3 regions of the Dickeya chrysanthemi NCPPB 402 genome follow, and region 3 is predicted to be linked to each of the others. Evidence: riboswitches for the same ligand, from Rfam matches in the RefSeq annotation. Region 3 holds a riboswitch; each other region holds the start of a gene.

Region 1 (4,429 bases), 580 kb from region 3:
GGCTATGGCACATCCAATGCGCTTATTCATAGTAGCGAAAATGAAAAATGATTATTTTCTTTGAACTGAACCTGGCTGGCACCGGTGATAAACGTTGCTTTAGCACTATGCATGAACTATGCATGAACCCCCGATGGCCAGGTTTATCCACGGTTGTTGCCGTCCGGCAGCGAGGCACGATAGGCTTAATCTTCTTTAAATTCCCCCGCATATTCAGGAGAAAACCGAAGCGATGAATTACCTCAAGGTAGTGGGTGTCGTTTTTATCGGTGTGTTGATTTTGTCATTTGGGCGCAGCCTGGCGCAGGCCACATGGCGTGAGGATAAGGCGAGCGTTTCAGGCCAGAGTATTTGGACGGCGCGACGCGACTCTGCCGGTATCGCGCCGGATCCGGCGGCTCTGAGCAATATTGCGATTGTGCAGGTTTATACCGCGCCTACCTACGGCTGGCGCGGGCTGGTGGCGGTTCACCCCTGGATTATCATCAAAAAAGCGGGGGAAACCCGTTTTCAGCGTTACGAGGTGATCGGTTGGGGCGGCGATGAGGTTATTCGCCGTAACTATAGCGTGCCCGACGGATTCTGGTTCGGCTCAACGCCGCGGTTATTGGTTGAACATCGCGGGGCGAGTGCCGCCGCCATGATCCCGAAAATAGAAGCGGCGATCAGCCGCTACCCCTGGCCGCACACCTATCACGCCTGGCCCGGCCCGAATAGCAATACCTTTATGGCGCATATCGGCCGGGAAGTGCCGGAATTGAAACTGGACCTGCCGGCGAATGCCATCGGTAAGGATTTTCGCTCGTTAACCCACCCGGTGGGATTGCCGCCGTCGGGAAGAGGTGTACAGGTTTCACTGCTCGGTGTGCTGGGCCTGACGCTGGGAGTGGAAGAGGGCGTTGAAGTCAACATTCTGGGGGCGAACCTGGGGCTGGATTTCAACCCGCCTGCGCTGCGTTTGCCGTTTATCGGCCGCCTGGGCTATGACAATACGACAACGCATGAAGGATAAACGCTGACGCAGCCACGTCTGGGTGGGTTGCCGTCCACTGGCAAAACGCAGCGGGGGGCTGTGATGGTGATTTCACAGTGGTAGTGATTTGATAAAAAATCACTTTTAATGAATAAATAGGCATTATCTTATAGATCTGGATCATCTTTTCCCGCCGCCAACGCGATTATGTTGGTCATTCCACTGCGCGAACGTGATGCGAACCGGAGTGGAAAACCACAGAATTCAATCGCCAGAAGGAGGGAACATGCTGGATCATTTGAGTATTCCGGTGTCTGATCTGAGTCGCAGTCGGCGGTTTTATGAGCAGGCGTTAAAGCCATTAGGGTTCGAACAGGTTAAGGACATGAAATTCGCCGTGAGCTTCGGCGTATTGATGGGATACGGCCTGTCTTCCGATCCGGGCGGCGAATTCTGGATTTTTCAGGGTGAGGTGCCATCGCACCCACCGGCGCATTTTGCTTTCAGCGCCGAATCGAGAGCGGAAGTGGATGCGTTTTTTGCTGCGGCGGTAGCGGCGGGCGGGGTGGATAACGGCCAGCCCGGCGTGCGTACTCAATATCACCCTGATTACTATGCCGCCTTTGTCCGTGATCCGGATGGCTACAATATCGAAGCGGTGTTTCACCGGGCGCCGTCGCTGGCCGGTAATCGTTTATGCGCTTAAATGCAACCTGATGGAGCGGAGAGCGTTTTTCTAACATTGACCTTTTGGGTGAATACTCCCAATAATGGTGTTCGTTGACTCGGGGTGCCCTTCTGCGTGAAGGCTGAGAAAAACCCGTATTACCTGATCTGGATAATGCCAGCGTAGGGAAGTCACGGTATCCCACCGGTACCGCCTTCTTTTCACGCCGGTTGGGAGGTTTATGAACACTCGACCTGTACTTTTCCCTGCCGCGTCCGTCGCGGATTCCCTTGACGCTTTCCGTTTGCGCGCACCGCTGGTGCACTGCCTGACCAATGAGGGGGTGCAGAGGTTTACCGCCAATGTGCTGTTGGCGCTGGGCGCCTCGCCTGCCATGGTGGTCGATGCCGGTGAAGCGGCGCAGTTCAGCGCGCTGGCTGACGGGCTACTGATTAATCTGGGTATGCTTGAAACCGACCGTGCGCAGGCGATGCGCGCGGCGGCGGCAAGCGCCATTGAGGCCGGTACGTCGTGGGTGCTGATATGAAACGCATCAACGCGCTAACCATTGCCGGCACCGACCCGAGCGGTGGTGCCGGTATTCAGGCTGACCTGAAAACCTTCTCGGCACTGGGAGCATACGGCACCAGTGTGATTACCGCGCTGGTGGCACAAAATACCCGCGGCGTGCAGTCGGTCTACCGCATTGAACCGGCGTTTGTCGGTGCCCAACTGGATTCTGTACTGAGCGATGTTCGCATTGACAGCGCGAAAATCGGCATGCTGGCACAGACGGATATTGTGGAAATGGTAGCAGACCGGCTGTTGCGTTACCCGGTGCCTTATGTGGTGCTGGATACGGTGATGCTGGCGAAAAGCGGTGATCCGCTACTGGCGCCGGAGGCAGTGGACGCGGTGCGCCGGTTGCTGTTGCCGCGGGTGTCGTTGATCACCCCCAACCTGCCGGAGGCCGCGGCGCTGTTGCAGTGTGCATTGGCGGCCGACGAGTCGGAAATGCGGCGGCAGGGGGAACGGTTGTTGGCGATGGGGTGCCGGGCGGTGCTGATGAAAGGCGGCCACCTGAGTGACCAGGAAAGTCCTGACTGGTTGTTCATGCCGGATGCGGAGGCGGTGCGGTTAAGCGCGCCGCGCATCAACACCCGGCATACGCATGGCACCGGTTGCACGCTGTCGGCAGCGCTGGCGGCGTTACGCCCGCGTTATGACAACTGGCCGGATACCCTGTCCGCCGCGCGGGCCTATCTGCAAGGGGCGCTGGAACAGGCGGATTCGCTGGAAGTCGGCCACGGTATCGGCCCGGTACACCATTTTCACCGCTGGTGGTGACGATGGCAGCCTGATCAAAGCGATAAGAAAATCAGATAAATAGTAAAAAATATTGCATAGACAGCCCGTTCATGACCCGGTAATTTTGTGATCTGCGTCAGATTATTGCCTGTGTGGCAGGGTTAACGCTTACCGGATTTTAGGAGATTTTTTTCTGAGTCGTATTTTTTCTCTGAATCATATTGTTGGGGAGATGCTCATGGCGGGTTCAGCGCGTGCGGTCATGATTGCCAAGGGGTTACAGACTATACTCAATTTCGGCCTGTTGATGCTGGCGGTGATTCTGGTGATTTTTCTGGGCAAGGAAACCTGGCATTTGGCGACGGTGCTGCTGGTCAGCAATGAAAAAGAATCGTCGTATATGCTGATCGAAAGCCTGGTGATTTACTTTCTCTATTTTGAATTTCTGGCGCTGATCGTGAAGTATTTTCTGTCCGGTTATCACTTCCCGCTGCGCTATTTTATCTACATCGGTATTACCGCCATCGTGCGGCTGATTATTGTCGATCATAAAAACCCGGCGGATACCTTCACCTATGCCGGGGCGATCCTGATTCTGGTGATCACGCTCTATCTGGTGAATAGCCCACGCCTGAAGCGGGAATAACCCGAAAAGAAAAAGCCAGCTCAAGGGAGATTGAGCTGGCCAAGGAGGTGGTTCCTAGTAGCATTACTACGCTTATTTTTCGTTTTCTATTTTCTCAGCGCTGCAATAATAACCAGTTAGCGATGCCATTGATGTGATCTGATTCTAAAAAAAGTCACAATTGGCACGATGTTGTCACCTTTTTGTTATTTTGCATGTGGATTACGGGTGTTGGTCCCCGGAAGATTACGCAGCAATAACGCGTATTCCAGTGCAACGTCATCCGGCACCGGCAGATACACGGTATGGCCGTCGCCCGGCGCGACATCGACAGCCTGACCTTTTTTGTTGAGCAGGGTATCGATAGTGAACCGGATGTTGCCGCCCGGCGTCATCATTTCCACGCTGTCGCCGCGGGAAAACTTGTTCTTGACCGCCACTTCCGCCAGTCCGTCGCGGCGCTCGCCGGTAAATTCCCCGACAAACTGTTGCTGGTCCGATACCGAGTAACCGTAGTCGTAATTCTGGTAATCCTCGTGGACGTGGCGACGCAGGAAACCCTCGGTATAGCCGCGGTGCGCCAGGCCTTCCAACGTTTGCAGCAGCGTCGGGTCGAACGGTTTGCCGGCGGCGGCATCGTCGATGGCGCGGCGATACACCTGCGCGGTGCGGGCACAGTAGTAGAACGACTTGGTGCGGCCTTCGATTTTCAGCGAGGCAACCTGCATGTTAGTCAGACGTTCCACGTGCTGAATGGCGCGCAGGTCGCGTGAGTTCATGATGTAGGTGCCGTGCTCGTCCTCAAACGCGCTCATGTATTCGCCCGGGCGCTGCTTCTCTTCCAGCATGAAGACCT
Region 2 (4,429 bases), 990 kb from region 3:
TCCGGTACGGTGAGAATATCGGAAAACAGGATAGCGGCATCAAGGTTATAGCGACGCAGTGGCTGTAGCGTGACCTCACAGGCCAGTTCGGCATTTTTGCACAGCGACATGAAATCGCCGGCTTGCGAGCGAGTCGCACGGTACTCCGGCAGATAACGCCCTGCCTGACGCATCATCCATACCGGAGTCACATCCACGGGCTGGCGCAACAGCGCACGCAAATAGCGATCATTTTTCAGGTCAGTCATGGTTTTTTCCTTGTAACGCCTGCGTGCAGGCATGATTGTCGCTGGCGACAGCCGATTAACGATCGGCCTCGCGGCACAGTACTACCGTGTCTTCAATCAGACGCCGGGCTACCGTACCCGGCGGCGGCAATTCCGGCAAGCGATCGTAACGGAACCAGTCGGCATCCCGCAGCTCAGACGGGTCAGGCTTCACCTCACCCCCGTCATAATCGGCCATGAACGCCATCATTAACGAGTGCGGGAATGGCCACGGCTGAGAACTGACATAACGCAGGTTTTTGACGCGGATACTGCTCTCCTCCATCACTTCCCGCGCTACCGCTTGCTCCAGCGTTTCACCCACCTCCACAAACCCGGCCAGCGTAGTGTACATATTGCCCTTGTGGCGCAGATGCTGCGCCAGCAAAATCTTATCGTGATCGCGGATTGCCACAATCACACAAGGAGCGATTTGCGGGTAATAGCGTTCCTTGCAGTGGGGGCACAAGCAGGCCAATTCGGTGGTGCTGGCCGTCATTTCATGACCGCAGTAGCCGCAAAACCGGTGCGAACGATAGAATTCCGCCAGTTGTACGGCGCGGCCCGCCAACTGGAATAGTCCGGCATCCTGACTCAACAGTTGACGCACCGATCCCATGTCGCCGGCTTTATCCTGCAACACCAGCCAAACCGGCTCCCCCTGCCATTCTCCGACCTGACGGGCAGACAACTGCTGCAACTGCCACTGCGCTGCCGTTCCTCGTGGTAACTCACCCTGAGGCAACCAGATCTGCTGGCGGTGATATACCACCCACCATCCGCTTTCTTCACCCTTCAGCGTCAATTCCATCTCTTTTATCGCCCCGCTTATTACCAGATTGGCATTTTACGACTATGGTTATAAATGATTGTCTTTATCAATAATGATACGGCTTACCGTCATCATCCTAATCGATACCCGGAGTCAACCATGCTGAAACAGTTACAACGCCTGACGGAGGACGTTGGCGGCCGCTACGCCTTGATTGATCAATGGCTACAGGCCCGCAAACATCTCTTGCTGGCCTATTACCACCTGCTCAGCATTCAGACAGGGCAAACACCGGCAGCCCAGACGCTGGATGGGTTTTGCCATCATCTGGTCGACTATTTGTCCGTCGGACATTTCCATGTCTACGAACGTATGTTGCAGGAAAGCGCCATGCTGAACGAGAGAAAGCTGACGCTGGCGTCGCACTTCGATATGGCGCTGCGCAGTAATACCCAGCAAATCATGGATATTTACGATAGCCATCTGGCGTTTTTCATCGAGCCGGCCGACAGTCTGGCATTCCGTCAGGCATTATCCGGCGTGGGTGAAGCCTTGGCAATGCGCTTCACCCTCGAAAACAGCTTGATCCGGCTGATGTTCGATCATTGACGGCACACCGTCATCGCGCATAGAGTGTTTGTGTTTTAGTTCGCCCCGTGAAGGGGCCCTATCTTGTCGGAGTGCCCAACACGCCTGATGGCGCGTGGGCTGAGACCGTTCATTCGGGATCCGCGGAACCTGATCAGGTTAATACCTGCGAAGGGAACAAGAGTAATGATATCGCCACCCCGGCATCCATTCAGGGTGTCTGCGCAACAGTCAGGGCAACACGCCTGATGCCGTTGCCAGCCCGCATCCGGCGATTACTCCCTCCGAACTCCAGACAAGCAATTTTTCCTTCTAAACGAACAGGAACTTGCTATGTCTACAGAACCAACCCAGTCTACGGAACAGAATGCTTCCGGCGAAAAAAAATCCTCCGGTCGTCGCGAACAACGCGCCGCGGCACAGCAATTTATCGACACGCTGCGCGGCTCGACCTTTCCTAACTCGCAGCGCATTTACCTGACCGGCTCACACCCGGACATTCGCGTGCCGATGCGAGAAATTCAGCTAAGCCCGACGCTGGTCGGCGGCAATCGCGACAACCCACGCTATGAAGCCAACGAGGCCATACCGGTCTATGATACCGCCGGACCGTATGGCGACCCTGCCGTCACCCCCGACGTACACCGCGGGCTCAGTAAACTGCGCGCCGGCTGGATTGCGGAACGCGACGATACCGAAACCTTACCGCGCGTCAGTTCCGGCTTTACCCAGCAACGGCTGGCGGATATCGGCCTCGACCACCTGCGTTTTGAACATCTGCCACAGCCTAAGCGCGCCAAAGCGGGTCACCGCGTCACCCAGTTGCACTACGCCCGCCAGGGCATCATCACGCCGGAAATGGAATTCATCGCCATCCGTGAAAACATGGGGCGCGAACGTATTCGCGGCGAGGTACTGCGCCGGCAGCATCCGGGCCACAGTTTCGGCGCGCTGCTGCCGGACAACATCACGCCGGAATTCGTGCGTCAGGAGGTCGCGGCCGGGCGTGCGATTATCCCCGCCAACATTAATCACCCTGAATCGGAACCGATGATCATCGGTCGTAATTTTCTGGTGAAGGTGAACGCGAATATCGGCAACTCCGCCGTGACTTCCTCCATCGAAGAAGAGGTCGAGAAACTGGTATGGGCCACGCGCTGGGGGGCAGACACCGTGATGGACTTATCCACCGGGCGCTATATTCATGAAACCCGCGAGTGGATCTTGCGCAACAGCCCGGTGCCGATCGGCACGGTGCCTATCTATCAGGCGCTGGAAAAGGTCAACGGCATCGCGGAAAACCTCACCTGGGAACTGTTCCGCGACACCTTGCTGGAACAGGCGGAACAAGGGGTCGATTACTTCACCATCCATGCCGGTGTGTTGTTGCGCTATGTGCCGATGACCGCCAAACGCCTGACCGGCATTGTGTCGCGCGGCGGCTCCATCATGGCGAAATGGTGCCTGTCGCACCATCAGGAAAACTTCCTCTACCAACATTTCCGTGAAATCTGCGAAATCTGCGCCGCCTATGACGTCGCCCTGTCACTGGGTGATGGCCTGCGCCCCGGCTCGATTCAGGATGCCAATGACGAAGCGCAGTTCGCCGAACTGCACACGCTGGGCGAGCTGACTAAAATCGCCTGGGAATACGACGTACAGGTGATGATCGAAGGCCCCGGTCATGTGCCGATGCAGATGATCCGCCGTAACATGACCGAAGAGCTGGAGCACTGCCACGAGGCGCCGTTCTACACTCTTGGCCCGCTCACCACCGACATCGCGCCCGGCTACGACCACTTCACCTCCGGCATCGGCGCGGCGATGATCGGCTGGTTCGGCTGCGCCATGCTGTGCTACGTCACCCCGAAAGAGCATTTGGGACTGCCGAACAAGAACGACGTCAAACAGGGGCTGATCGCCTACAAGATCGCCGCTCATGCCGCCGATTTGGCGAAGGGCCACCCCAGCGCGCAGATCCGCGATAACGCCATGTCCAAGGCACGTTTTGAATTCCGCTGGGAAGATCAATTCAATCTGGCGTTGGACCCGGAAACCGCCCGTGCCTACCACGACGAAACCCTGCCGCAGGAATCCGGCAAAGTGGCGCATTTCTGCTCGATGTGCGGGCCGAAATTCTGTTCAATGAAGATCACGCAGGAAGTGCGCGATTACGCAGCCCGTCAGGAAGCGCAACCGATCGACGTCGGTATGGCGCAGATGTCCGCCGAATTCCGCGCCCGCGGCAGCGAGCTGTACCACACCGCCACCAGCCTGCCGCAGGAGGAACGCTGATGAAACGCGCTTTTCCCACCACCGATGCCCGGCTGGGGCTCTATCCGGTGGTCGATAGCGTAGCGTGGATTGAACGCCTGCTGGATGCGGGGGTTCGTACCCTCCAGCTACGCATCAAAGACCAGCCGGCAGAGCAGGCCGAGCCTGACATTATCCGGGCGATTGCCCTTGGCCGCCAGTATCAGGCGCGGCTGTTCATCAACGACTACTGGCAACTGGCCGTGAAACACCAGGCTTATGGCGTACATCTCGGGCAGGAAGACCTCGATACGGCCGATCTGGACGCGATTCGCGCCGCCGGGTTACGTCTGGGCGTTTCTACCCATGACGACGCCGAACTGGCGCGTGCCGTTGCCCTCGCACCGTCTTACATCGCGCTTGGCCATATCTTTCCCACCCAAACGAAAGCGATGCCATCAGCACCGCAGGGGTTGGTCGAGCTGGCCCGCCATATCCGCACGCTGGACGGACGCTTTCCCACCGTCGCTATCGGCGGCATCAGCATTGA
Region 3 (4,429 bases):
TCGTTGTGCGGCGGCGAGTGCGCCCCATCCCCGGCGACAGCCCTGGCAAAGCCAGTAACGATAAAAGCGCAATAACCGGCACATATTCATATTGCTGCCTCCCCTTCACGGCGGTTCACGCACTGAACCATTCACTGACTGAAAGTATCCGCGTAATATAGGGAAAAATATATTGATGACCTTGAGTCGTGGAGTTCCCCTTTTATGTCCTCGCCACGTCTGCAACAGCAGTTCATCCGGCTATGGCAATGCCTGCAGGGTCAGGATACCGACACCACGCTGCAAGAGCTGGCGCTGCTGCTCAACTGCTCCCGCCGCCATGTCCGCTCCCTGCTGAGCGCGATGCAACAACAGGGCTGGCTCACCTGGCAGGCGGAAGCCGGGCGCGGTAAACGCTCGCGCCTCGGCTTTCTCTACACCGGGTTAGCCCTGCAACAGCAGCGGGCTGAAGACCTGCTGGAGCAGGACCGCATCGAACAACTGGTGCAACTGGTGGGCGACAAAGAAACCGTGCGCCAGATGCTGCTGTCACACCTCGGTCGCAGCGTACGGCAAGGGCGCCACCTGCTGCGCATCCTCTATTACCGCCCAATGCATAACCTGTTGCCCGGCAGTGCGTTACGCCGCTCGGAAACCCACATCGCCCGCCAGATATTCAGCGGGCTGACCAGCCTAAATGAGGAAAATGGGGAACTGTTGCCGGATATCGCCCACCACTGGCAGGCGCTGTCGCCGCTGCACTGGCGTTTCTATTTGCGACCGGCCATTCGTTTTCACCATGGCCGGGAACTGACGATGGAGGACGTGATCGCCTCGTTGTCCCGGCTGACTGCGCAGCCGCTGTTCTCACACCTGACCGCTATCTCCTCCCCCACGCCGTTCGTGCTGGATATCCGGCTCAACATGCCGGACAACTGGCTGCCGTGGCTGCTCGGCAGCGTACCGGCGATGATCCTGCCGCAAGAGTGGCAAACGCTGCCGGACTTTATGCGCCAGCCTGTCGGCACCGGGCCGTATCAGGTGGTGCGCAATTCGCCCAACCAATTGAAAATCGCTGCGTTTGACGACTATTTCGGCTACCGGGCGCTGATTGACGAAGTCAGTATCTGGGTACTACCCGATGCGCCGACCATCCCCGCCTGTACCGTCACGCTACAAGGCGACGACACCACGGACAATGAACTGGAGAACCGGCTGGAAGAAGGCTGCTATTTCCTGTTGTTCGACCGCCGCTCGCCGCAGACGGCGGACTCGGAAGTCCGCCACTGGTTGTGTCAGGTACTGAGTCCGGTGGCGATGCTCGCTTTGGCCGACACGCCTTACCAGAGCGACTGGTCCCCCGCTTACGGTTTGTTGCCACGCTGGCATCACAGCCCGCCACGGGCGGTGCGGGAAAAACCAGTCGGCCTGACGCACCTCACCCTCACCTGCTACCGTGACCACCCCGAATACGAAGTGATAAGCGGCATTATGGGCCGCCTGCTGGCATCGCACGGCGTCACGCTGACGCTGCGCAGTCTGGAGTTCGACGCCTGGTGCCAGGGCGACGAAGCCAGCGATCTCTGGCTCGGCAGCGCCAACTTCTACCTGCCGCTGGAATTTTCGCTGTTCGCGATGCTGTACGAACTGCCGTTACTGCGACACTGCCTGGGAGAGGACGAGCTGGAACACACCGCCCATCAGTGGCGTCAAGGCGCCCTGTCGCTGGCGGAGTGGTGCCAGTCGCTGGTCAGCCGCCAGCAACTCCATCCGCTGTTCCATCACTGGTTGCGGTTACAGGGACAAGCCAACATGCGGGGGCTACGCATGAACACGCTGGGCTGGTTCGATTTCAAATCGGCCTGGTTCGCGCCGCCGGACCCAGCATCATGACCGCTTGCCGCTGGTCGTGATGCTTTTCCTGATGTGACAAACACTTTACAATAGCGCTGTTCTCAACGGGGTGCGGCCAACATTCATGTACCAGTCGTCATGCACGAAGAGTCATGCACGAACAACCATGCACGTTTGCGTCGCTGAGAAAATACCCGTCGAACCTGATCCGGTTAATACCGGCGAAGGGATTTGAGACTGCATCCTGCTTGCTCAAAGACCTTTGCCGCCTTCAACAATGGGAGCGCAAAGTGTTAAAGAAATTATTGTCCTGCCTGTTACTGCTGTCCGCCCCTGTATTCGCCAAACCGACTCTGACGGTCTACACCTACGATTCGTTCGCCTCGGAATGGGGCCCCGGCCCGGCTGTCCAAACCGCCTTTGAAAAAGAGTGCGACTGTGAACTGAAATTCGTGGCGCTGGAAGATGGCGTCGCTCTGCTCAACCGCCTGCGTATGGAAGGCAAAAACACCCCGGCGGACGTGGTGCTGGGGCTGGATAATAATCTGGTGCAGGCGGCGGCGCAGACCGGCCTGTTCGCCCCACATGCCGTCAATACCAGCACGCTAACCGTGCCCGGCGGCTGGCGCAACGAGACTTTCCTGCCCTTCGATTACGGCTATTTCGCCTTCGTCTATAACAAAGACAAGCTGAAAAACCCGCCGAAAAGCCTGCATGAGCTGGTGGAAAGCGGCCAGCGGTGGACCGTTATCTATGAAGATCCGCGCACCAGCACGCCGGGTCTGGGGTTGTTGCTGTGGATGCAGAAAGTCTACGGCGAAAAAGCGCCGCAGGCCTGGCAGAAACTGGCGGCCAAAACCGTCACCGTCACCAAAGGCTGGAGCGAAGCCTACGGCTTGTTTCTGAAAGGCGAAGCCGATCTGGTACTGAGCTACACCACCTCACCGGCTTACCACCTCATCGCCGAGAAGAAAGACAACTATGCCGCGGCTAATTTCAGCGAAGGCCACTACCTGCAGGTGGAAGTCGCCGCACAACTGGCCGGCAGTAAAAATCCGCAACTGGCGGCACGCTTTCTGCAATTTATGGTAAGCCCGACCTTCCAGCAGATCATCCCGACCACCAACTGGATGTACCCGGTTGTCAAAACCGAGCTGCCGACGGGCTATAACACCCTGTCTCTGCCGGCTACCGCGCTGGAATTTACCCCGCAGCAGGTGGCGGAACAGCGGGCGAATTGGGTTCAGGCATGGCAACGCGCCGTCAGCCGCTAATTCCAGGTTGGCTATGGCCGGGGCTGCTGGCGGCGGTGCTATTGATTAGCACCGCCGTGCTGGCGTTCGGCGCGCTGTGGCTGGACGCGCCCGCCACGCCCTGGCAGTCGCTGTGGGATGACGGCTACCTGTGGCATGTCGTTCGCTTCAGCTTCTGGCAGGCGCTGCTGTCGGCGTTGCTTTCCACCTTACCCGCGCTGTTTCTGGCGCGGGCATTGTACCGCCGCCGTTTTCCCGGCCATCGCCTGCTGCTGCGCCTGTGCGCAATGACGCTGGTGCTGCCGGTGCTGGTGGCGGTATTCGGCATTCTCAGCGTCTACGGTCGGGAAGGCTGGCTGGCGCGTCTGCTGATGCAGTTCGGTATCGAATACCGTTTTTCGCCTTACGGTTTGCAGGGCATCCTGCTGGCTCACGTCTTTTTTAACCTGCCGTTGGCAACCCGGCTGTTTTTGCAGGCGCTGGAAGGGATTGCCACCGAGCAGCGTCAGTTGGCGGCCCAGCTCGGCCTGCGCGGCTGGCACTTTTTCCGGCTGGTGGAATGGCCGTGGTTGCGCCGCCAGTTGTTGCCCGCCGGCGCGCTGATTTTCATGCTGTGCTTCGCCAGCTTCGCCACCGTGCTGGCGCTGGGCGGCGGTCCGCAAGCCACCACCATCGAACTGGCTATCTATCAGGCGCTCAGCTTTGACTATGACCCGGCGCGCGCCGCTCTGCTGGCGCTGTTGCAGATGGTCTGTTGTCTGGGGCTGGTGTTACTTAGCCAACGGCTCGGTCGGCTGCTGGCAGTAGGCGTCAGCAACCGTCAGCGCTGGCGCGACCCGCAGGACAGCCTGTTCAGCCGGGTTGCCGATACGCTGTTGATTGCGGCAGCGCTGTTGCTGCTGCTGCCGCCGCTGCTGGCCGTCGTGGCGGATGGCCTGAACCGTTCGCTGCCTGACGTGTTGCGCCAGCCCGCACTATGGCAAACGCTCTGGACCTCGCTGCGCATTGCGCTGGCCGCCGGAGCGCTCAGCGTGGTGCTGACGCTGATGCTGCTGTGGAGCAGCCGGGAGCTGAAACTGCGCCGGCAGCGGCTACCCGCGCAATGGCTGGATCTGAGCGGAATGCTGATTCTGGCGATGCCGGGGATTGTGCTGGCGTCCGGTTTCTTCCTGCTGTTCAATCGCACCATCGGGTTACCGTCTTCCCCTTACGGGCTGGTGGTGTTGACCAACGCGCTGTTGGCCATCCCTTATGCGATGAAAGTACTGGAAAACCCGATGGTTGATACGGCGGCGCGTTACGGCTTGTTGTGTCAGTCGCTGGATATCCGCGGCTGGCATCGC

What was found. Region 3 has a riboswitch for thiamine pyrophosphate ahead of thiB (thiamine ABC transporter substrate binding subunit). Riboswitches for the same ligand answer to the same signal wherever they lie in the genome.
Region 1: linked by a shared signal. The riboswitch ahead of DCH402_RS05550 (hydroxyethylthiazole kinase) and the one ahead of thiB (thiamine ABC transporter substrate binding subunit) in region 3 are both predicted to bind thiamine pyrophosphate.
Region 2: linked by a shared signal. The riboswitch ahead of thiC (phosphomethylpyrimidine synthase ThiC) and the one ahead of thiB (thiamine ABC transporter substrate binding subunit) in region 3 are both predicted to bind thiamine pyrophosphate.

What each region holds. Positions count from the first base shown of each region.
Region 1 is NZ_CM001974.1:1,209,159-1,213,587, forward strand. It holds gene DCH402_RS05540 (DUF3750 domain-containing protein) at 233-1,012, shown strand; gene DCH402_RS05545 (VOC family protein) at 1,260-1,679, shown strand; TPP riboswitch at 1,750-1,846, shown strand; partial or broken gene DCH402_RS05550 (hydroxyethylthiazole kinase) at 1,882-2,181, shown strand; gene thiD (bifunctional hydroxymethylpyrimidine kinase/phosphomethylpyrimidine kinase) at 2,184-2,987, shown strand; gene psiE (phosphate-starvation-inducible protein PsiE) at 3,187-3,594, shown strand; gene trhP (prephenate-dependent tRNA uridine(34) hydroxylase TrhP) at 3,780-4,429, opposite strand, start outside.
Region 2 is NZ_CM001974.1:4,307,365-4,311,793, forward strand. It holds gene hemE (uroporphyrinogen decarboxylase) at 1-248, opposite strand, end outside; gene nudC (NAD(+) diphosphatase) at 304-1,077, opposite strand; gene DCH402_RS19080 (Rsd/AlgQ family anti-sigma factor) at 1,198-1,647, shown strand; TPP riboswitch at 1,705-1,820, shown strand; gene thiC (phosphomethylpyrimidine synthase ThiC) at 1,960-3,921, shown strand; gene thiE (thiamine phosphate synthase) at 3,921-4,429, shown strand, end outside.
Region 3 is NZ_CM001974.1:626,582-631,010, reverse strand. It holds gene sgrT (glucose uptake inhibitor SgrT) at 1-90, opposite strand, end outside; gene sgrR (HTH-type transcriptional regulator SgrR) at 205-1,872, shown strand; TPP riboswitch at 1,929-2,081, shown strand; gene thiB (thiamine ABC transporter substrate binding subunit) at 2,124-3,107, shown strand; gene thiP (thiamine/thiamine pyrophosphate ABC transporter permease ThiP) at 3,083-4,429, shown strand, end outside.